One region of the Ochrobactrum sp. A-1 genome, then DNA from elsewhere that is predicted to be linked to it. Evidence: predicted binding sites of a transcription regulator. Region 1 holds the regulator's gene; the other holds the start of a gene.

Region 1 (10,983 bases):
GCTTCGAGGGCAAATTGGGGATCGGACAGGCGGTTCGCATTTTCACCGGCGCGCCACTGCCCAAAGGCACAGACACAATTGTCATTCAGGAACACACCGAGCGTTTGGGTAACCGGCTCACTGTTCACGAAGGAATAGAGCCGGGACGGCATATACGCCGCGCGGGGCTCGACTTTTCGCCTGGTAATATCGTCATTTCGAGCGGACGTGAGTTGGATGCCGCTGCCCTGTCGCTCGCCGCTGCAAGCGGACACGCGAAAATCGACGTATTCCAAAAACCCAAGGTAGCAATCGTCGCGACCGGTGATGAGCTTGTCGCGCCGGGTGAAACACCCGGAAAAGACCAGATTGTTGCGTCAAACAGTGTCGGAATCGCTGAAATCATAAGGCGAGCGGGCGGCAGCCCTGAAGATAAGGGGATTATTCCGGACGATCCTGCCAAGATCGAACAGGCAATAGCAGACAGCCTGCAAAGTGGCATCGACATTCTGGTTACGATTGGCGGCGCGTCCGTCGGTGACCGGGATTTTGTGCATGGTGCGCTTCAGAAATTGGGGGTCAATCTCGATTTTTGGAAGATAGCCATGAGGCCGGGCAAACCCCTGATGTACGGACGCATCAGTGTGAACGGCAAAATTGTGCATGTCATAGGCTTGCCAGGCAATCCCGTTTCGAGTCTCGTCTGTAGCCTTGTCTTTCTCCGTCCGCTTGTCGCCAAGCTTGCCGGAACCAGCCTCGATGCCGATATCCGGACCGCAAAGCTGGGCGCTACCCTACCTGCGAATGACCACCGCCGCGATTATATCCGAGCTACAATCGAATCAACCCCGGATGGAACTCTGATAGCAAAGCCATTTCCAATCCAGGATTCGTCTATGCTTTCGGCTCTCGTCGGCTCGAAAGCACTTCTCATCAGGGATGAGAACGCCCCAGAAGCTGCGGTCGGCGACGATTGCCGTGTCCTCATGCTATAGATTTGACACAACGTTCGACCTCGATAATGCATGAAGAACAACATATAATCTATTGTAAATTATAAATTATTTTAACTTCACATTGCCCTGACTTGCAAATAAAGCTCTGCAAGCATGGCATTCCGTTCGCTCTCGGCTCAAGCGTTAATGATTTTAAAACCATTGCAGAACAAGACTGGAACATATAGTGTTCGTTCTGGTTTTGTTTTTCTCGATTCTTGGCCGGGAGGGTGTCGCGCATGTTAACCCGTAAACAGCACGAGCTTCTGCTGTTCATTCATGAACGTCTAAAAGAAACGGGCATTCCCCCGTCTTTCGATGAAATGAAGGAAGCGCTCGATCTGGCTTCAAAATCGGGTATCCATCGTCTGATCACCGCTCTGGAGGAACGTGGCTTCATCCGTCGTTTGCCGAACCGAGCACGTGCGCTTGAGGTCCTGCGCCTGCCGGATTCTATTGCTCCAGGGCTCAATGCACAAAAGAAGTTCGCTCCTAGCGTTATCGAAGGCAGCCTTGGCAAAGCGCCGTCGCCTCCACCGTTGCGCCCTGCCCCTGTGGCCACGAATGACGACACGTCCGCAACTGTTTCCGTGCCGGTCATGGGGCGAATTGCTGCTGGTGTGCCGATTTCAGCCATCCAGAATCAGACCCATTCCCTCAGCCTTCCACCAGAAATGATTGGTGCGGGTGAGCATTACGCTCTCGAGGTCAGAGGCGATTCAATGATCGATGCCGGAATTTTCGATGGAGACACAGTCATCATCAAGCGTGGCGAATCCGCAAATCCTGGTGAAATCGTCGTCGCTCTCGTCGATGACGAAGAAGCCACGTTGAAGCGCTTTCGTCGTAAGGGTGCATCCATCGCGCTCGAAGCAGCCAACCCTGCCTATGAGACACGAATCTTCGGCCCCGACCGAGTGCGCGTTCAAGGCAAGCTCGTTGGCCTGATCCGCCGCTATTAAGATGTTTCCGGCAAAAAGAGAAACGGCTTTGCGCTGGAAAATGCGTAAAGCAAAGAGATAGGACGTATCCAAAGTTCCCTTTTAGCCGGGAGCCTTCTGGGATCATTCGCAGCGATTTGCATCATCATTGGCGTCTGATGAACAGCTTGCTGCATTTTGGGCAGAACGGGATTTTGGTTTGTACTCGCGTTCCGCTAAACCGCGTGCCGGACGTGAATGGATGCGATGCAAATGCCAGGGACGGCTCGGTGTATCGACAGCAAATGTTATCCGGCTGTCCTGTTGCAGTTCAGATGTTGGCGACGCCGCCTCAGCTTTCGTTGTTTTGGGAGAAATTAAGGATAAGGCCTGATGAGTTCGGTTTTGTTCTTCTGTTTTTCCGAGTCTTATCTCCACAGATCCCTTTAGCGCCAGATCGCGTTTACTGATGCTCAGAGTTGTTGAGCGCCCGCACGAAGATTCCTTGCCAGGAACAGCGAGAATGACCACATCGCCGATGTTGCAGGCGGTCTCTTGCATTGCGATATCTGCTGTGTAGGCCAGTGTGTGGCCATCGCGCAAGTTGATCGTGCACAATCCATCTTCACATTCGAACCCGTCCGCATCGGTTCGTTTTCTGTTTTTACCCGATGGCGGTGCAATGAATTCTTCGACCAGATATGCTGTTTTCCAATTATCGACTGTAAATTGCGACGGACGGCTCCGATTGACTGCAAATCTCCCATCAGCCAGTCGGACTCCAACCAGTTTGGCATCTTCTGATATCACGATGTCGGGAAAAGGTTCCCTGACGAAAGCAGCGAACCCAAGAACGATGAAGGGCAGCGCCAACACCTTCAATCTCGTCGACAGAACAACAGCCAGAACAAGCGCAATGGTCCAGAAAACGAGAGTGAGTGCAGGCATGGCGCCGGGATTGCCATCGGGGGACCACGCCGCAACAAAAGAGGCAATGTGTCTGACAGCGAAGATACCCCAGCCCATTATCTGCAAAGGCACCCAGTCCAGTTGCAATGGCATCAACACAAGGCCGAAGACGGCAAACGGCATTACGAGAAGAGCTATTACGGGCTCAGCGAGGACATTTCCTACCAAGCCGAACGGCGCTGTGTTGTTGAAATGATAAGCTGCAAAAATCCCGCTCGCCAGTCCGGCAATGAGTGAAGTACCAGCCGCAGCTGTGATAGGCTTCAGGACTTTTCCAGCGAAGCCATAGGTGGCCTTCCCACGCTTTCCCGCTCCAACCTGCCCGATCGCGTTCCGCTCGCTCCACCAGGCAAAACCTGCAATCAACGCGGCCGTAGCCGAAAAAGACATTTGAAAACTCGGCCCCAATATTTCATGCGGCGAGATTGCAATCATAGCCATGGCCGCGATCGCCAGATTGCGCATACTGATAGCAGCACGGTCCACCAGCAATGCACCAAGCATGACCGCGATCATTACATAGCTTCGTTGTGCCGCCACATCCGCACCCGACATCGCAAGATAGAAAGTACAGCTTAGCAGGGAGAGAAATGCCGCATACTTCTTCACGGGATGCCGCACGCTGAAAGCCGGAAAAAGAGCGAAAAGAGATCGCAACGTCAGCATGACGACTCCGGCTGCAAGCGCCATATGCAAGCCGGAGATCGACAGAATATGCGCAAGCCCCGCTTTGCGCAGATCTTCATTCGTCTGCTCACTAATCCCCGCCCGCGTGCCTGCTACGAGTGCCGAGGCGACACTGCCATCCTCCCCACCTATCACTTCCTCGATTCGTTCAGACACCCGAACACGCAACATGGCAATCCACTGGGAAATTTCCGCAGTCAGTTCATCTGGCGGAGAAACCGTCGCCACTTTGGGTGTTCCGAGAAAGAAACCATTGTCGCCAATCCCATTGAAATAAGCGTGAAACGAGAAATCATAGTTGCCGGGGCGAACCGGGCCTGAAGGGGTCCGCAATCGGGCACAACCCGTCAGTCCGCCGCCGATCACCGTCGATGCAGGAATGTCCCTTGCATTGACGCGGATGCGCTTGGGCGGAAAACGGAGTTTGGGGCGTTCGGTCTGGAGCACATCAAGCGTTATCCGCCAGCTGCCGTTATCCTGGTATTCAAGAGCAACAACCCGGCCCGTTACGCGTGTCGCCACATCGGAGCCCAGCATCGGTGTCGCACGGCGTTCCGTCTCCCATTTGCCGACCAAAAGCCCTGCCAGCAGAGCGATCGCCAATGTCACGCCTTGCGCAGCGGCGAATTGTCTGCGCGTCACAATCCGCAATACTACGGCGATCCCGAGCGTGGACAAAAGTGGTGTCCATGCAGGCTCGAATGAGAGCGTAAAATAGATGATCGCGCCAATACCGGCAAAAACCGGCAGCAGAAGAAAGAGTATGCCACGTCCTTCTTCAGTTTCGATTGCGGTCCAGACCTGATCCGCCGCAACGAAGGGAAAAGAGAGGAAGCGTTCACGCAGGCGCAGTACAGGCGGCTTGACCGACTCAGGACTTACCTGGAGTTCCGTTTCATTGTGGGGCCAGACCTCTGGCAGCAGTGCGCGCACCAAACCGTCGGGCATGCCTCTGACAAGCGCCCGTTCGTTTACATCGCTCGCTTCCCTGATGCCTGTCATGCCCCCGCCTGACCGCAAAAGTTAGCCCCAACCGTCAAAATACCCCGAAAGAACGACGGCACATCAGCACGAAAGGGATGCGAAACCCTTGCGCACATTGCTGCCTATGCTACATGAACCGCAGCCGAAATCGAGTGGGTTCGCATCGTGGACCCCGATTACCTGCCGGAGTTTCTCCCGCAGGCGTCAGAATTCAAGTTTGCGCTAGTGTCTCGGCATTTGCCGCTGCTCTTAAAAGGCGCATGTCATAGTGGAGCTATCATGTCGAAACCGGTTGTTACCCGTTTTGCCCCCTCGCCCACGGGGTATCTGCACATTGGTGGTGCGCGTACTGCCTTGTTCAACTGGCTCTATGCCAAGCACAATGGCGGCAAGATGCTGTTGCGCATCGAAGACACCGACCGGGAACGTTCCACAGACGCCGCTACGGCTGCCATTCTCGATGGGCTGACCTGGCTGGGCCTGGATTGGGACGGTGATGCCATCTCGCAGTTCGAACGCGCACCTCGTCATCGCGAAGTGGCAGAAGAACTCGTCGCTCGTGGCAAGGCATACTATTGTTATGCTACGCCAGCAGAGCTGGAAGAAATGCGTGAGAAAGCACGGGCCGAAGGCCGCCCGCCGCGTTATGACGGTCGCTGGCGTGATCGTGATCCGTCTGAAGCGCCTGCTGGCGTAAAGCCGGTCATCCGGATCAAGGCTCCACAGGAAGGTGAAACCCTCGTGCAGGACGCCGTGCAGGGTGACGTGCGTTTTCCGAACAAGGATCTGGATGATTTTATCATTCTGCGTTCCGATGGTACGCCGACTTACATGCATGCAGTCGTTGTCGATGATCACGATATGGGTGTGACGCACATCATTCGCGGTGATGATCATCTGACCAATGCTGCGCGACAGACCGTCATCTACGATGCAATGGGCTGGGACGTGCCGCAAATGTCGCATATCCCCCTTATTCATGGTGCAGACGGTGCAAAACTCTCCAAGCGACATGGCGCTTTGGGTGTGGATGCCTACCGTGCGATGGGCTATTTGCCTGCGGCCTTGCGCAACTATCTGGTACGTCTCGGCTGGAGCCACGGTGACGACGAAATCATGTCGACCGAACAGATGATCGAATGGTTCGACGTGAAGGACATCAACAAGGGCGCGGCCCGCTTCGACTTTCAGAAGCTTGAGGCAGTCAATGGCGTCTATATGCGCGCCAGCGACGACAAGGCGCTTTACGATGCACTTATCGCTGTTCTACCAGAAATCGAAGGCGGCAAGGAAATTGCGGACGCGCTGGACGACAAGCGCAGCGCACAATTGCTCGCCGCTATGCCGGGCCTCAAGGATCGTGCCAAAACTCTGGTGGAACTGGCCGACGGATCGAAGTTTATCTTCGCAGACCGTCCGCTCGACCTTGATGAGAAGGCAGCTTCGCTCCTGAATGAGGAAGGCCGCTCCGTCCTTAAATCCGTTCTCCCGGATTTGGAAGCAGCTGAAGAGTGGACCGCTGAATCACTTGATGCGGTCGTACGGACTCACGCAGAGAAAACCGGGCTGAAACTGGGCAAGATTGCACAGCCCCTACGTGCAGCATTGACTGGTCGCGCCACCTCTCCGGGCGTGTTCGACGTGCTTTTCGTCCTTGGACGCGAAGAGTCACTTGGACGTATTCGCGATCAAATCGGTTAAGGTGGAAACATTCACGCTGACGTGACAAAACCGGCGTAAATAGTTCAAATTACGCATTGCATCACGAACCGTTTGGGATAGTTTGACGGGCAAAATCGTTAGGATAATGCGTGAAACGCTGATGGCCCCCGCAAGCCGGGGACCATGCCAAAAGATAAAAGACAAATTATAACGACGATTACAATTCTGCCGTCGTGCGGGCGGCAAAGTGGACATGAAAGGAAACACGATGTCAGATAGGACAGCCAGCTTTACACTAGAAGGCAAAACATTCGACCTGCCTGTGCGACAAGGCACTGTCGGACCAGACGTCGTTGATATCGGTCCACTCTACAAGAATTCCCAGATGTTCACCTACGATCCGGGCTTCACGTCCACTGCATCGTGCGAATCCAAGATCACTTACATTGATGGCGATGAAGGCACGCTGCTCTATCGCGGTTACCCGATCGATCAGCTCGCCGAACACGGTGATTTTCTGGAAACCTGCTATCTGCTTCTCTACGGCGAATTGCCGACGGCAACCCAGAAGTCTGACTTCGACTATCGTGTGACGCGCCACACGATGATCCACGAACAGATGACGAAGTTCTTTACGGGCTTCCGTCGCGATGCCCATCCGATGGCTGTGATGGTCGGTTGCGTTGGTGCAATGTCGGCCTTCTATCATGACTCGACCGACATCACCGATCCGCATCAGCGTATGGTCGCTTCGATCCGTCTGATCGCCAAGGTTCCGACGCTTGCTGCCATGGCTTACAAATACCATATCGGCCAGCCGTTCATGTATCCGAAGAACGACCTCGATTTTGCATCGAACTTCCTGCATATGTGCTTTGGCGTTCCATGCGAAGATTACAAGGTCAATCCGGTTCTGGCTCGCGCTATGGACCGAATCTTCATCCTCCACGCCGATCATGAGCAGAACGCCTCGACCTCGACCGTGCGTCTCGCCGGTTCTTCTGGCGCCAATCCATTTGCATGTATCGCTGCCGGCGTTGCCTGCCTGTGGGGTCCTGCCCATGGCGGCGCAAATGAAGCTGCACTCAACATGCTGGCTGAAATTGGTTCCGTTGACCGTATTCCAGAATTCATCGCCCGTGCAAAGGATAAGAACGATCCGTTCCGTCTGATGGGCTTCGGTCACCGCGTCTACAAGAACTACGACCCGCGCGCCAAGATCATGCAGAAGACCTGCCATGAAGTTCTGGGCGAACTCGGCATCAAGGATGATCCATTGCTCGACGTTGCGATGGAACTGGAAAAGATCGCCCTGACGGACGAATACTTCATTGAGAAGAAGCTTTATCCGAATATCGACTTCTACTCCGGCATCACGCTGAAGGCTCTCGGCTTCCCAACCGAAATGTTCACGGTTCTCTTTGCTCTCGCCCGCACCGTCGGCTGGGTCGCACAGTGGAAGGAAATGATCGAAGATCCGCAGCAGAAGATTGGCCGTCCGCGCCAGCTCTATACCGGCGCTGCCGAACGCGATTACGTGCCGCTCGCAAAGCGCAAATAATTATCAATCAGCAAGAAAAAACCCGGTTGCCAAAACAACCGGGTTTTTCGTTTCCGGAGCAGCCCCAGCAAAAATGCGAAGCGCCTGCGCGGCGAAATCAGTTTCTGGTATCGCCAGCCAGTTCCAGAATGACCCGCGCGCCGATCTCGCCGGAAGGTTGCTCCGTCGCCATGATCGACGCAACTCTGTCAAATCCGTCCAGTTGTGCTTGTCGCGCCGATCCGGGCCGCATCAGCCGCTCAAGGTTGCGCGCGAGCATTCCCGGACGGACAAACTCATTGAAATATTCAGGCACGATTGGTTCGTCGGCAATAATATTCGGCAGAGCCGCACTCCAGATCGTAATCTTCGGCATCAAGAACTTGCGCGCAAACCAGTCCGCCTTATAGGAAAGCACGCTTGGAATGCGCGAGAGGGCCAACTCCAGTGAGACGGTGCCGGAGGCGGCGAGCGCGGCATCGGCTTTCGAAAATGCTTTCCACTTTTCCTCATCACCTAAGACAATGAGCGGTTTGACGGCCCAGTTCTTTGAAAGATCCCGTACCATTTCCTCGATGCGCGGCAATGTCGGCAGAACGACATCGAGCTTTTCAACTCGCGCGGCGAGCTCACCGACAGCTTGTCCGAGCGGCTCCATAAGCATTTGGATTTCAGTGCGACGTGAACCCGGTAAAACAAGCAATGTTTTCCGGGATTCAGCAGTTCGCCCTCTTTCCAAAGCCTTCTGCTCTGCCCGCGCTTGCAAGATCGGGCCATAACTCGAAAGGCGGTGCCCGACATACGTTGCACTTGGTCCGCTCAATCGTTGCATGACCTCAACTTCAAACGGAAGAATAGTCAGCACATGGTCAAAATATGCCTTCATCGCCCTGGCGCGTTGCGGACGCCAGGCCCAGACACTCGGCGCTATATATTTCACAATAGGAATTGATGGATTGGCAGCCTTGATCTTCTGGGCGACACGATGGGTAAACTCCGGGCTGTCGATCAGGAGAACGCAATCTGGCTTCTCTGCAACGATGCGCCGCGCGGTCTGACCGATACGCCGCATTAGCCCCGGCAAGTTCTTCAGAATTGCACCGAGCCCCATAAGCGCAATCTCGTGCGGGTCAAAGAAGGACGTCATCCCCCTAGCCGCTAGGTGATCGCCGCCAACACCGACGATATCAACCAGCCGGTCAGTCTGGTTTCGCAGAGCGTCAATCAAATCGGCACCAAGAAGATCACCGGATTCTTCACCGGCCACGATTGCTATTTTCAATGGCCGGCTGTTGGTGCTCACTTCCTAGTATCCTTTCGCCCGCGGCTGACAGTCTCTATGAAAATGCCTTTTTCATTCGCTGCCGCGATGGTTTCGCCGAAGCCTAGAATGAATGTCCTGCCCGCCTCAACCGCTATTCCTGATAATCCCGCCTTTGCGGCGTTATCAACCGTCGAAATTCCGATAGTTGGGAGATCGGCTCTTTCGTCCTGCTGCGGCTTAGCCATCTTGACCAGAACGCCGCCGCGGCGCGGTATGCGATCAGCTGCACGCAACTCGCGTACACGCTCGATCATTTGGTCCGTGCCTTCAGCTCCTTCAAGCGCCACAACACGCCCACCAACTGCAATTGCACCCTGCCCAACATCGAGATCGCCCAATCGAAGCGCAGATTCCATCGCGAGTTCAAGATTTTGACGCTCTCGGGCGTCTGGCATCTTTCGGGTCAAAATTTGAGCCGGTGATGGCGAAAGCAAATCAGGGGCAACTTCATGAGCTCCGACAACTTTGAAGCCAAAGGATTCCAGCAGCCCAATAAACGCACGCAACAAAGCATCGTCGCCTTGCCCCAGCGCACGCAAAACGTATGGCACCGCACGTAAAGTAGGCCAGTCAAACTTCAGGTCGCTTACATGGGGTCTGCTGGTCACTCCGCCAGCAAGGACAACCCGATCCACACCGGCAGTCTTCATCGACCGCACGAGCTTTGCAAACTCTACGATCGAAATTTCCTGATGTTCGTATTTGTAAAGTAGCGGATCAGCTTCTCCTCGCAATGGGACGAGGAAAGGCGACTTCCCTGCAACTGCGAGGGCCTCGGCCACATTGATCGGCAGCAAGCCATTACCGGCGATAATCGCAACGCGCCCCGCACTATCTGCGAGACGCGGTATTTGCTCAATCTTCGCCGCTGTCATGCCCGGCCCCACCATGAACCGCATCGAGCGGAGGTGTACAGTAGGCACGCTTGGTATCGACATTGATGAAATCGATCATGTCAATGACAGCTGGAGAGTCCGGTATCGCAATCAGAACGTCCCTGGCACGATCCCGGATTGGCTTAGTGCGGTCGAACAGCATCCGGACGGCATGACGGAGATTATGAATCTCTTTGCGTTCCATACCGGAGCGCTTCATACCGACAATGTTCAATCCGCCGAGATGAGCATGGACACCAATCGCCATGCCATAAGGGATAAGATCGCTTACTACGGCAGCCATACCGCCAACGAAAGCGTGATGTCCAATGCGCACAAACTGATGGATAGCCGCGCCGCCACCAAGAATAGCGTGGTGTCCGATTGAGGTGTGACCGCCAATCATCACATTATTGGAGAATGTAACGTAATCGCCAATATCGCAGTCATGGGCTACATGCGCATAGGCCAAGAACGAGCAGTTATCGCCTACAGAAGTATAACCGCGCGCACTGTCCGACCCCTTGTGCATGGTCACGCCTTCACGGATAAGGCAATTTGCGCCGATATTCAGCTTGGTCGGGCCACCCTTATGCTTATTGTTCTGCGGATCGCACCCCAGAACAGCATGTGGATAAACCTTTCCGCCTGCACCAAGCGTCGTCGCACCGGTTACTACTACATGGCTCATCAATTCCGAATTGTCGCCGATGACGGCGCCAGACTGAATGTGACAGAAGGGGCCGACAGACACACCCTGACCGAGTTCCACACCCTGCTCTACCAGAGCGGTGGGGTGAATGAATGTTTCTTTCATTGATATGCTCACTGGCTTTCTTCAGCTGTGCTGATCATGGCAGCGACTTCAGCTTCCGCAACCTTTACACCATCAACTTCCGCAACGCATTCATATTTCGAGATATTTGCGCGTTGCTTGATTTTCTTGACGTGAAGCAGAAGCCGATCTCCCGGTATAACCGGGCGACGGAACTTCGCATTATCGATAGTCATGAAATAGACCACGCCGGGACGTCCAGTTTTACGCTGG
Region 2 (10,983 bases), on a different contig from region 1:
TCTTAAAGAGCCAAGCGATTAGATCTGAATTGCGACCGAATCAGCATCAGTCGTGGTGCCTTGATAATCATTAGATACCCGTGGTCACCACGCGAGTTATCTTCGAGTTTTGGTTTCCTTGCCTTGGTGAAAGGCGAGGGTTAGCGAGATCGTAGTAACTTGGCGATCTCGGCAGGATTCGAACCACCGACCATCGGCTTAGAAGACCGTTGTTCTGTCCAACTGAGCTACGGGACCAATAAGGGTACGGATCAACGCTTGCGCGGGGCGATGTATTTGTGCGCAGTGCCGCATAATCGTTCTCAAGCCGTGGCTTGGCAACAAAGGCGGGAACGAGGGAGCTTGGCGACCTCGAGTGCGTTCAGTCTCCGCTGTTATATAGTCCATGTAAAGACAGACTTCGTCTTCAGAAAGTTCAACGTTTCGATTCTGCGTCAATCAGCCAAGCGGGGAGAGCGGGCGCATCCTTTGGCGTAGGCAAGAGCGGGGTGCTTGATTGTGGCGGGTGAGGCGGCTGGGTGGCGCGAGCGGCTAAGCAAAGGCTTGTTCTGAATTTAGTACAGAATTCCATCTGCCGCAGCGTTCCTGTGGGTTTGATAATCTGAGGACCCTGTTGACTAAACGAAGCGTTCCAGTGTCAGGATATAGCCCCAGCCCGTGGATCGTTGCCTTGGGAAGTCATTGACCACACTATACCAATTCGCCTGCTATAGATCAGTTGCAAACCGCAGAATATCTTTCATCCGTGATGATCTCTACGTGAATGCAGGTTCACTCTTGCTAGTGCGTATTGAACCAAATCGTTCTCCACGCGTTGGTTATTTGTTTGTTAACCATAATTGGAGAGTGAACGATGCCTTGGTATTTTCGTCTCGAATCCGGATTCGCTGCGGCGTTTGTGCTAGCAGTCTGCGCTCATATGCTTATTCAACTAATTTGATAGTTGTATGAAGCGCCTCGAATAAGGTAGCTGCGGCTCTTGGTCGTGCCTATAAGTGTGACCTAATTGGACAGAACCTCGTGATCTTCCAATAGCGTTTTAATGGTCATGTGCGTACCATAGTACGAGAGCAATCGGATTTGTCTACTGCGTCAAATGCAATAACAACCATTGTTCTGCTCCAGCGTAGCAGGCGTACTTTACAATTTATGGGAATCGGCTTGCAACGAGATGCGACACGGCTAGCCACATCAATATAAGCTCGAATCTCTATAACCAGTTGATTTTATTATGGAAAATTTGGAGGCCTCGCCCGGAATCGAACCGGGGTGCAAGGATTTGCAGTCCTCTGCGTAACCACTCCGCCACGAGGCCTTCCGTAAAGCTATCGCCAAATCAGTTGGCAACGCCTTGGCCCGTTCCATTATTGATACAGATCGGCCTCGTCAAGCGGTTAGAGCCAAATGTAGAAAATTTCTACAGGGGTTTATTCGCATCCTTGTGGTTCACGGCTGCTCGTCTCGATCTGGCGGCATCTGAGGGCGCGCCAGATTGCCTCTAGAGAAAGTGTAGCCTGTTTCGACAGCATTTACGCCAAACTTGTTACGCAGCTGGTCGACGGCATTTTCGGCGACGGCGCGTTTGGTTGCCTGCGTATCCACAAGATCAGGCGGGTCGGCGCGCTCACTTGAGGAAAGTTCGCTAACTCCAATCCCAAGCAGTCGAAACCGTGTTCCATCCAGCTCCCTTTCAAGGAGTTGTACTCCTTGACGGAATATTCTGTCTGCAAGCTGGGTCGGATCGGAAAGCTGCCGATTGCGCGTACGCGATTTGAAATCATGTGTCTTCAGCTTCAGAACTACAATGCGCCCGGCTATTCCACCTGCTTTCAGCCGCCGCGAGACTTTTTCTGAAAGCGCGCGAAGAATCGGAACAAGATCGTTTGCTTCCGACAGGTCGTTATTAAATGTCGTCTCTGCTGAAACGCTTTTCATGTCGTGATCTGGCTCGACCCTGCGGCCGTCCAAGCCCCTGGATAAACGATAGAGACGCTGGCCCATAGTGCCATAGGCCTTCATAAGGGCTCCTTCTTCCATCGTCTGTAGTTGGCCAATAAATCGAATACCGTCGCTTTCCAGCTTGGCTGCAAAGGCTTTGCCGACGCCCCAGATGGCGTTGACCGGTCGATCCCGCAGAAAAGTTAGCGCTTCTGCTTCGCCGACGACAGAAAATCCCCGCGGCTTTTCGATATCGGATGCGACCTTCGCCAAAAATTTGCAATAAGAGAGCCCTATGGATGCCGAGATTCCAACTTCGTCTTCTACTCGCTTGGCAAATCGGGCGAGAACGGTGGCAGGTGGCGCCTTATGCAGGCGTTCTGTACCACTCAGGTCAAGAAAAGCTTCGTCAATTGACAGAGGTTCGACGAGTGGCGTCAGATCGCGCATCATCTGCCGTATTTCGCGGCCAACGCGAACGTATTTTTCCATATTGGGCTTGATGACGACGGCGTCAGGACATGCTTCAAGCGCCTTGAACATAGGCATGGCAGATCGGACGCCGTGAATACGAGCGAGGTAGCAGGCGGTTGATACAACACCGCGTTTTCCGCCGCCAATTATGAGTGGTTTGTCCCGCAGCTCCGGATTGTCCCGCTTTTCAACGGACGCGTAAAAAGCGTCGCAATCAATATGTGCGAGAGAGAGCTTATAAAGCTCTTTATGGCGCAGAAGGCGAGGGCTACCACATGCATGGCATCGCTTGCCTGTGTCCGATTTCTGCGGTGCAAGGCAATCGCGGCATACACCTTTTTCCGGATTGTTAGTTGCAATGGTGTCAACCATGAGGACGAACCGTCTGATGAACATAAAAGGAACATCCTTTTATAACATCGAAAGGTTGGAGTGCCACCGGGATATATGATGCGATTGGTCTTACACTTGACATTGCCGGGAATATCACCAAGTTTAGCATCATGAACAACCGTTTTGCATCCATACTCCATCGGGTCCATCCGATCACGGGATAGCTACCCTCGAGTTCTGCCTAGCGCAGGGGGACTCCGGGGGACGGTACGCCGCTTGTCCAACAGCGGATTTCAAATAAGCGCTTTCGCCAAAATCAATCTGAACAGCTTCGTGCCCAAACAGCGCGGAGACTTATTACCTTTCAACAGCAGTGAGCACTCGCCATGAGCGGAAAGAATCGCAAGAAGCCCAATATCGTTGTCAGCGAAATCGACTATGAACGCCTGATGGGGCTGGCCACCAATGTTTCGGAACGTCTCGAGGAGATCGCCGAGGAATTGATGGTTGAACTTGACCGCGCGAAAGTCGTACCCGCGAAGCGCTTGCCGCAAAATGTTATTCACATGGGTTCTACGGTTGAGTTTCGTTCCAATGACGGGCAAGAACGCCGGGTGACATTGGTGTATCCGGGCGAGGCAGATATTGCACAAGGCAAAATCTCAATTCTGACGCCGATTGGCACAGCCCTGATCGGCCTTGCACCTGGCCAGTCAATCTCCTGGACGGCACGCGACGGCAAGCAACATGAGCTGAACGTGTTGTCTGTTTCGAACGAAGCTAAGGAGGCTGTGGCACATCCTGCCGCTGAATAATCAATAAAAAGCCCGGGAACCCGGGCTTTTAGTACAATTGATCGGGGCGCGGAGCTAGAGATGCTGGTTTAGCCCCCCAGGCAAATACGCCAGAGCTTTTTCGATTGTTGTTGGGTCACGTCCTGCGTCTTCGCAGTAGCGCAGTAGTGTCGGCTCATGTGTCAGAAAAAACTGTAATACACCGGCTAGAAAGCCGGGTTCACGTGCTGCCTGCCTGATTGACGCGGCCTCAATGCCCGTTAGAGCGAGGAAGCGAGGCAGCAGATCCTTGTCTTGCGCCAGCCATGCCAACGCTTCGATAGCGATCGCTTCCGCATCCGCTTGGCTCATCAGCGTTTTCATGTGGTTTCTCCGTTTTTTCTGTTGCTTTGCCGAATGTGTAACTGCCGCTTAGTCGAGGAACAATGGAATTATTTGCCTTTCATCAATGAAATGAGGTTAAACTATCCGCAGTCTAAGAAGTGGGGACTTTCTGGCGGATAAGAAAATCGAGCAAATGCCGGGTTGCTGCAGGGAATAGGACCAAGGAATTTTCGATGCCGAAAAGCGTGATGATTGTCGAAGACAACGAACTCAATATGAAGTTGTTTCGCGATCTTATCGAAGCCAGCGGATATGAGACCATTCGAACGCGAAACGGGCTCGAGGCGCTCGACCTTGCGCGCGAACATCGACCTGATTTGATTCTCATGGACATACAACTTCCCGAGGTGTCGGGGCTGGAAGTCACAAAATGGCTGAAGGATGATGACGAGTTACGACACATTCCGGTTATTGCGGTAACGGCATTTGCCATGAAGGGGGACGAGGAACGCATTCGGCAAGGTGGCTGCGAAGCCTATATATCCAAGCCGATATCGGTGCCTCGTTTTATCGAAACTATCAAATCCTATCTGGGCGACGCTTAGCGGAAATTAGGGCGAGGGGCATCATGACTGCACGAATTCTCGTCGTTGACGATGTGGATTCCAATGTAAAGCTCCTCGAGGCAAGGCTGCTCTCCGAATATTATGAGGTTGTGACGGCTTATAGCGGTCCTGAAGCCATCGAGCTTTGCCTGGGTGGGCAGATTGACGTTGTCCTCCTCGACATACTGATGCCGGAGATGGACGGCTTCGAAGTATGTCGTCGCCTGAAGGACGATCCCCGGACATCCAATATTCCTGTTGTCATGGTGACGTCGCTCAATAGCGCCGAGGACAAGATTCGGGGCCTAGAAGCGGGTGCTGACGACTTTTTGTCGAAGCCGGTCAGCGATCTTCAGCTATTGTCACGTGTGAAGAGCCTGGCGCGGCTAAAACTGGTCTCTGACGAACTTTTTCAGCGGACGGGTACAGTTGCGGATGCGGAGGTGGAAACGCTGCTGGCAAGCAAGATAGGCGGGAATTATGCGGATAAAGATGAGGTGGCCCGCATTCTCGTTGTTGATGAAGATGAGCTCGCGGCGGCGCGCCTTCGTCTCATTCTAGGGGAGACCTATCGTGTCGATGTAGCCAGCGATGCCAACACCGCTTTGATCCGGGCGATAGATACGGATTACGACAGTATCGTCGTTTCAGCTAGTTTTACTTATTACGATCCGCTTCGTCTGTGTTCACAATTGCGGACCATAGAGCGCACAAGACTGGTGCCGATCATTCTCGTTGTACGGGAAGATGAGGGTGCGCTCGTGGTGCGTGCGCTGGAGCTTGGCGTAAATGACTATCTGATGCGCCCGCTTGAGAAGCTGGAGCTGTTTGCGCGCTTGCGAACCCAGATCAAACGGAAGTGCTACAACGACCTTTTGCGACAAAGCCTCAACCGCACCATCACCATGGCGGTTACGGATAGCCTCACAGGGCTGCATAACCGCCGTTATCTCGATACGCATATGTCTGTTCTGCTAACCCGCGCTATGGGGCGCGAGCGGCCATTGTCCGTCATCATGCTCGACTTCGATCATTTCAAACGGATCAATGACCAATACGGGCATGATGCCGGTGACGATGTTCTTCGTGAGTTTGCGACGCGTCTGCGCAAGAATATCCGTGGGATGGATCTCATGTGTCGCTACGGCGGAGAGGAATTTGTCGTGGTGCTGCCAGACAGCGATGTAGAGGCCGCTAGGGCTGTTGCCGAGCGGATTCGGATTGCAGTGTCGGACACGCCTTTCGCGGTCGCCAACGGCAAGCACAAGGTCAATCTGACCATCAGCATGGGGATCGCAGGGCTGAGACTGGTGGGGGATAGCGCTGACGCGCTTTTCTCCAGGACGGATGCGGCGCTTTATCAGGCGAAGAAAGCTGGCCGTAACCGTATCGTCTCGTCAGCCGCCTGAAGATTGAATCAAGGTTGGAAACAAAAAAGCCGTCTCATGAGAGACGGCTTTTTATTTCAATCGTCTTGTCGATGACGACCGGAAACGAATTACTTGATCTTCGTTTCCTTGAACTCGACGTGCTTGCGCGCAATCGGGTCGTACTTGGTCTTTGTCATCTTTTCCGTCATCGTGCGGCTGTTCTTCTTCGTTACGTAGAAGAAGCCGGTGTCAGCGGTCGACAAAAGCTTGATCTTGATCGTCGTAGCCTTGGCCATATCGAATTACCTGCTCTGTATCTTTGCCGGAGCATGATCTTGCCGAAAACCGGTTCCCAATCTTCGGGATCATGCTCAATGGATGGAAACCTCCAGCGATTCCGGTAATCTCATCCGGCAGCGGAAATTTGGCGCGACACTACGTATTGGCGGCGAAAAGTCAAGCCCGCTTCTTCCGTAAAAGCAGCCTTCCCGCCGCAAAGAGTGCATATGCGGCAAAAAACACGCCGAGAGTCATCGGGAATCCCTTCGGCCCCAGCATGTCCATGCCGACGCCAACGGCCTGCGGTCCTGCAAGCATGCCGATGGCATAGCAGAACACAAAGGCAGCATTGGCGGATGCCAGTTCGCGCCCTGTCAGTTCAGAACCGAGATGAGCAAGGCCGATTGTGTAGAGCCCAGCCACGACGCCACCCCAAAGGAACAGGATTGCCGCCATGAGATACCAGTGCTGCATGAGATAGGGCAGGGCGATCATACCTATCAGGCCCGTTGTCGCGCAGAAGAGCAGAAGTTTGCGGCGATCCGAAATGCGATCGCTGACAAGGCCTAATGGAATCTGCATCAGCACGTTGCCAAGGCCTATCATTGTAAGCAGAAGAGCCGCATCGGCTTCCGGATAACCAATACGCGCACCGAAGACTGGAAAGAGGGCAAAGCCACCGGTTTCCACAGCACCAAAGACAAAGACGGCCATGGTCGCGGTTGGAACGGCAAAAATGAAGGGCAGGAAGGGGACGTGTTCTCCCTCCTCAAAATCGGGGCTATCCCGCCACGCAAATGCAACCGGTATGAGGGCGATCATGATAATGACGAAGCCGACATAGAATGGCAGTCCACCCGTGCTGCCGATCTTCGAGAACAGCCAAGGTCCGAGTGCGAAGCCCAGCGAAAGCGAAGTGGAATAGATTCCGAGCACCAGCCCACGCTTTTCAGGTGGCGCGGACGCGTTGATCCAGTATTCGGACAGAACGAAAAGCACGGTCAATGCGAAATGCAAAACGATGCGTAGCGCGAACCAAGCCCACAGCGGTTGAAAGAAGTGGAAACCGAGAAAGGCTCCGCTTCCGATAATCAACATAAGGAATATCGCCTTGACCACGCCCAACCGCGCGGCGATAGGAGCGGCCAGCGGAGCGGCAACGATGGATGCCAGGCCTGCGACGGCCGTATTGGCGCCGATCAGGCTTGCGGAGTGACCACGACTTTCCAGGAGAACGCTTAGAAGCGGGATACCCAAGCCGATTGCGGCGCCAACCGCGCTGATCGTGGCTATGGCTGCAGCAAGCGAGCGCCAGTGCATCTGGCCCTCTGCCGGCCCACCGCCTGGTTCTTGCGGGACAAGATCGGCGGGTTGGATTTCTTTATTCATAGGTTTCAGATCACTTCGCGAACAAAGCGGCCGTGCCGCTTGCAATATTGCACCACTGGCAAGGTGGAAGGCAGTTCATGTTTGGTATCCGACAGAAGCACGCGGGCTTCTTTCAGGATAGCCTGAGTTATATGAGCGACATCGAGTTTATCGATTTGATCGATGGAAACCCAGTCCAGATCTTCCAATTCGCCACTGGGAACGAGTGATTGCCCGTCCAGCTCCGGTATATGATCGCGAAATGCGATAAAAAAGCGGGTATCGAAACGGCGAACATTGTCCGGCGGCGTGACCGCACGGGCAAAATAGCGCAGGCTGTTCAAGGCTGGCATCACGCCGTTATCAAGGAAGGCTGACCAGTCGCGATGTGTGGGTAATGCAATCGGAGCCGAAGTAGCTTGCCCGATGCGAAGGCCAGTCTCTTCAAAGGTTTCGCGGATGGCGCATAGGCCGAGTGCACGGGCGCGGCGCAGCGATGCACGGGCCCCCATGCCTGCGAGCAGCTTGGCAATATCATTATTATTCAGTTCAGCCGTAGCCGCGATAGCGCCGTCTACGGGATCGGCGCGTCCGCCAGGAAAAACAAACTTGCCGGGCATGAACGCAAGGCTGGCGTGGCGTCTGCCCATGAGAACACGCGGCTTGCCGCCCGACCTGTCTACAAGCAATAGGGATGCTGCGTCACGCGGACGCAATGCTTTTGCGGCTTTGACTGAAGAGTGGGGGAGCTGAACCATGGCGTTTATGGTGACCTTCAGGTCACATCGCCATATTCACCTTCGCCTTTACCCCCGAAGCCATGCATGTAGAGCGCCCATTGCAGGCCGATGGTCGCGCCCTTCATAGGTTGAAGAAGCAGCAGCGACATAATCACGGTCAACGGTCCCCATATCGCCATATGAGCCCAGAGTGGCAGATTGGTGGTTGCTTCCACGCCCATGAACGCGCCTACAATCACGTGTCCCACGATCAAAATAGTGAGGTACGCAGGAAGATCATCGGCACGTTGTTCTGTGTAGTCTTCGCCACACACGGAACATTGCGCAACTGGTTTCACAAACGAACGAAAAAGCTTTCCTTCACCGCAATGCGGGCAACGTCCGCGAAAACCGCGCCACATCGCTTCACCCAAAGGGCGTTTCGGGTGAGTGGCCTTGGGGTTTTCGCCACCGAAAACCTGTACATTTTGCGCGGAATTGGCCTCTAGCGTGCTCATCAGCGACCTCTTCTATTCTGACGCGGAATACCCGCGGGTTTACCCCTTCGCCCACGCATCGTCCGGCTTGCCTTATGATGCGAGCGGGTCGCCATTGGCAGAGGATGCGGTTCCGAAACCATCTCAAAACGAAGCGCGCCCGCAACGGGGAGCGCTTCTACAAGCCGAACCGTCACTGTATCACCAAGCCGGAAGCCTTTACCGCTCCGTTCACCGGCAATCGCATGGTTCGCTTCGTCATATAAATAGTATTCATGACCTAAAGTTGAAATGGGTACCAGCCCATCCGCGCCATATGTCGCAAGGTTCACGAAAAGACCGGCCCGCGTTACGCCCGTAACGCGCCCCTCATATTCATCTCCAAGATGTGCGGCGAGAAAATGTGCAATGAGACGGTCGACGGTTTCACGCTCGGCCAGCATGGCGCGACGTTCGGTCGAGGAGATGAGCGCGGAGATTTCTTCGAGATGCGCTTCCTCCTCTGTCGTTAGTCCATCACTTCCAAGGTTCAGCGCTTTGATCAGAGCGCGGTGTACGATGAGGTCGGCATAACGGCGGATCGGCGAGGTGAAATGCGCATAGCGGCTCAGATGCAGACCAAAATGTCCGATGTTATCGGGGCTATATTCCGCCTGGCTTTGTGTGCGCAGCACGACCTGATTGACCAGTTCTTGATGATCCGAGCCTTCAACGGCTTCAAGAATCCGGTTGAACTGAGCGGGCTGCAGTTCCGCACCCTTGGCAAGGTTCAGATCAAGCGTGCGCAGGAACTCGCGTAGGGTTTCCTGCTTGGCAAGCGCCGGTGCATCATGAATGCGGAAAATCAACGGCTGGCGGCGCGCTTCCAATGTTTCTGCGGCAGCGACATTCGCCTGAATCATGAATTCTTCGATGAGCTTATGCGCATCGAGCCGTTCCGGAACGATGACCTTGTCCACCTTCCCATCAGGCGTGAGCAAAATTTTCTTTTCCGGCAGGTCGAGTTCCAGCGGTTCGCGGGAATCGCGCCCGCGCTTCAGCGCGGCATAGGCGTTCCATAACGGTTTCAATATCCCGTCGAGAATAGGCTGGGCCTTGTCATCCGGCGCGCCGTCAATGGCAGCCTGCGCTTGCGAATAGCTGAGTTTCGCCGCCGATTTCATCATGATGCGATGGAATTTGTGCGATTTCTTGCGACCATCAGAAGCAAAAATCATACGAACGGCAAGAGCGGGGCGATCTTCAAGTTCACGAAGCGAACAGAGATTGTTCGAAATCCGTTCGGGCAGCATCGGCACGACCCTGTCCGGGAAATAGACCGAGTTACCGCGCTTCTGTGCTTCGCGATCAAGCGCGGAATCTGGGTGAACATAGGCGGCGACGTCCGCTATAGCCACGATGACAATCTGACCGCCTGGATTCTCTGGGTCCTTGTCCGGCTCGGCGTAAACCGCATCATCATGATCCTTGGCATCAGCCGGATCGATGGTCAGGAGCGGAATATCGCGCCAGTCTTCCCTGCCGTCCATCGTCGCAGGCTGGGCGGCTTCCGCCTCGTTCAGCGCTTCCGCCGGAAAAACATGCGGAATTTCATGCTCGTGAATGGCAATCATCGACAGGGCTTTTTCGCTGTCGATAGACCCGACCACTTGTCGAACCTTGCCGCGCGGCAATCCCTGACGACGCGAGGAGATCAGGTCGACTTCAACAAGATCGCCTGCTTCGGCATTTTCGAGCTGTGCCGGATCAAGCTGCACTTCCGGCTGCTTTCGGTTTACCGGATCAAGGCGCCATTCACCATTGCCAAGCTTGCGCACAATGCCCAGCACCGCATTTGTGCGGTGTTCGAGGCGCTTCATCACGCGAGCGGTATAATCCGGTCCGTCACGATCTTCATTGCGGAATATTTTTGCCAGAACGCGGTCACCCACGCCAACAGCCGGACCGCCTTCGGAGGCCTTGTTCAGCCGGGTGCGGCGGATCAGGACGACGGGAGGCTTGCCATAACCGGCTTCATCCCACTCCGATGGACGTGCCAGTAAACCGCCATCCTCGTCGCGCCCAGTGATATCAAGCACGGTAACTGCAGGCAGCGCACCAGGACGAGACAATTTGCGGGCGCGTTTTTCGACCAGGCCCTCGTCGGAGAGCTCGCGCAGGAGGTCTTTCAGATAGACCCGAGCATCCCCCTTGATGTTGAATGCTTTCGCCAATTCGCGCTTGCCTGCGTGGTCGGGGTTCTCCTCAATATATTTGAGAACTTCCTCGCGGCTTGGCAGGAA

What was found. Region 1 encodes LexA, which represses DNA repair genes until DNA is damaged. Its sites were predicted from a motif close to TGTTCNNNNTGTGTTCNG; they were not measured.
Region 2: the regulator LexA is predicted to act here: its motif matches at 2,801-2,818, upstream of MKS82_RS20210 (DNA polymerase IV).

The regions. Positions count from the first base shown of each region.
Region 1 is NZ_JAKVQC010000003.1:101,818-112,800, reverse strand. Features, by position in the region: gene MKS82_RS02105 (molybdopterin molybdotransferase MoeA) at 1-974, shown strand, start outside; gene lexA (transcriptional repressor LexA) at 1,214-1,936, shown strand; gene MKS82_RS02095 (ComEC/Rec2 family competence protein) at 2,039-4,552, opposite strand; gene gltX (glutamate--tRNA ligase) at 4,814-6,235, shown strand; gene gltA (citrate synthase) at 6,465-7,757, shown strand; gene lpxB (lipid-A-disaccharide synthase) at 7,855-9,039, opposite strand; gene MKS82_RS02075 (LpxI family protein) at 9,036-9,935, opposite strand; gene lpxA (acyl-ACP--UDP-N-acetylglucosamine O-acyltransferase) at 9,916-10,752, opposite strand; gene fabZ (3-hydroxyacyl-ACP dehydratase FabZ) at 10,761-10,983, opposite strand, start outside.
Region 2 is NZ_JAKVQC010000007.1:474,929-485,911, reverse strand. Features, by position in the region: tRNA gene MKS82_RS20215 (tRNA-Cys) at 1,242-1,315, opposite strand; gene MKS82_RS20210 (DNA polymerase IV) at 1,447-2,784, opposite strand; gene rnk (nucleoside diphosphate kinase regulator) at 3,132-3,560, shown strand; gene MKS82_RS20200 (DUF3572 domain-containing protein) at 3,615-3,902, opposite strand; gene MKS82_RS20195 (response regulator) at 4,097-4,468, shown strand; gene MKS82_RS20190 (PleD family two-component system response regulator) at 4,492-5,877, shown strand; gene rpmG (50S ribosomal protein L33) at 5,967-6,134, opposite strand; gene MKS82_RS20180 (MFS transporter) at 6,295-7,437, opposite strand; gene MKS82_RS20175 (NUDIX hydrolase) at 7,512-8,243, opposite strand; gene MKS82_RS20170 (DUF983 domain-containing protein) at 8,261-8,722, opposite strand; gene rnr (ribonuclease R) at 8,722-10,983, opposite strand, start outside.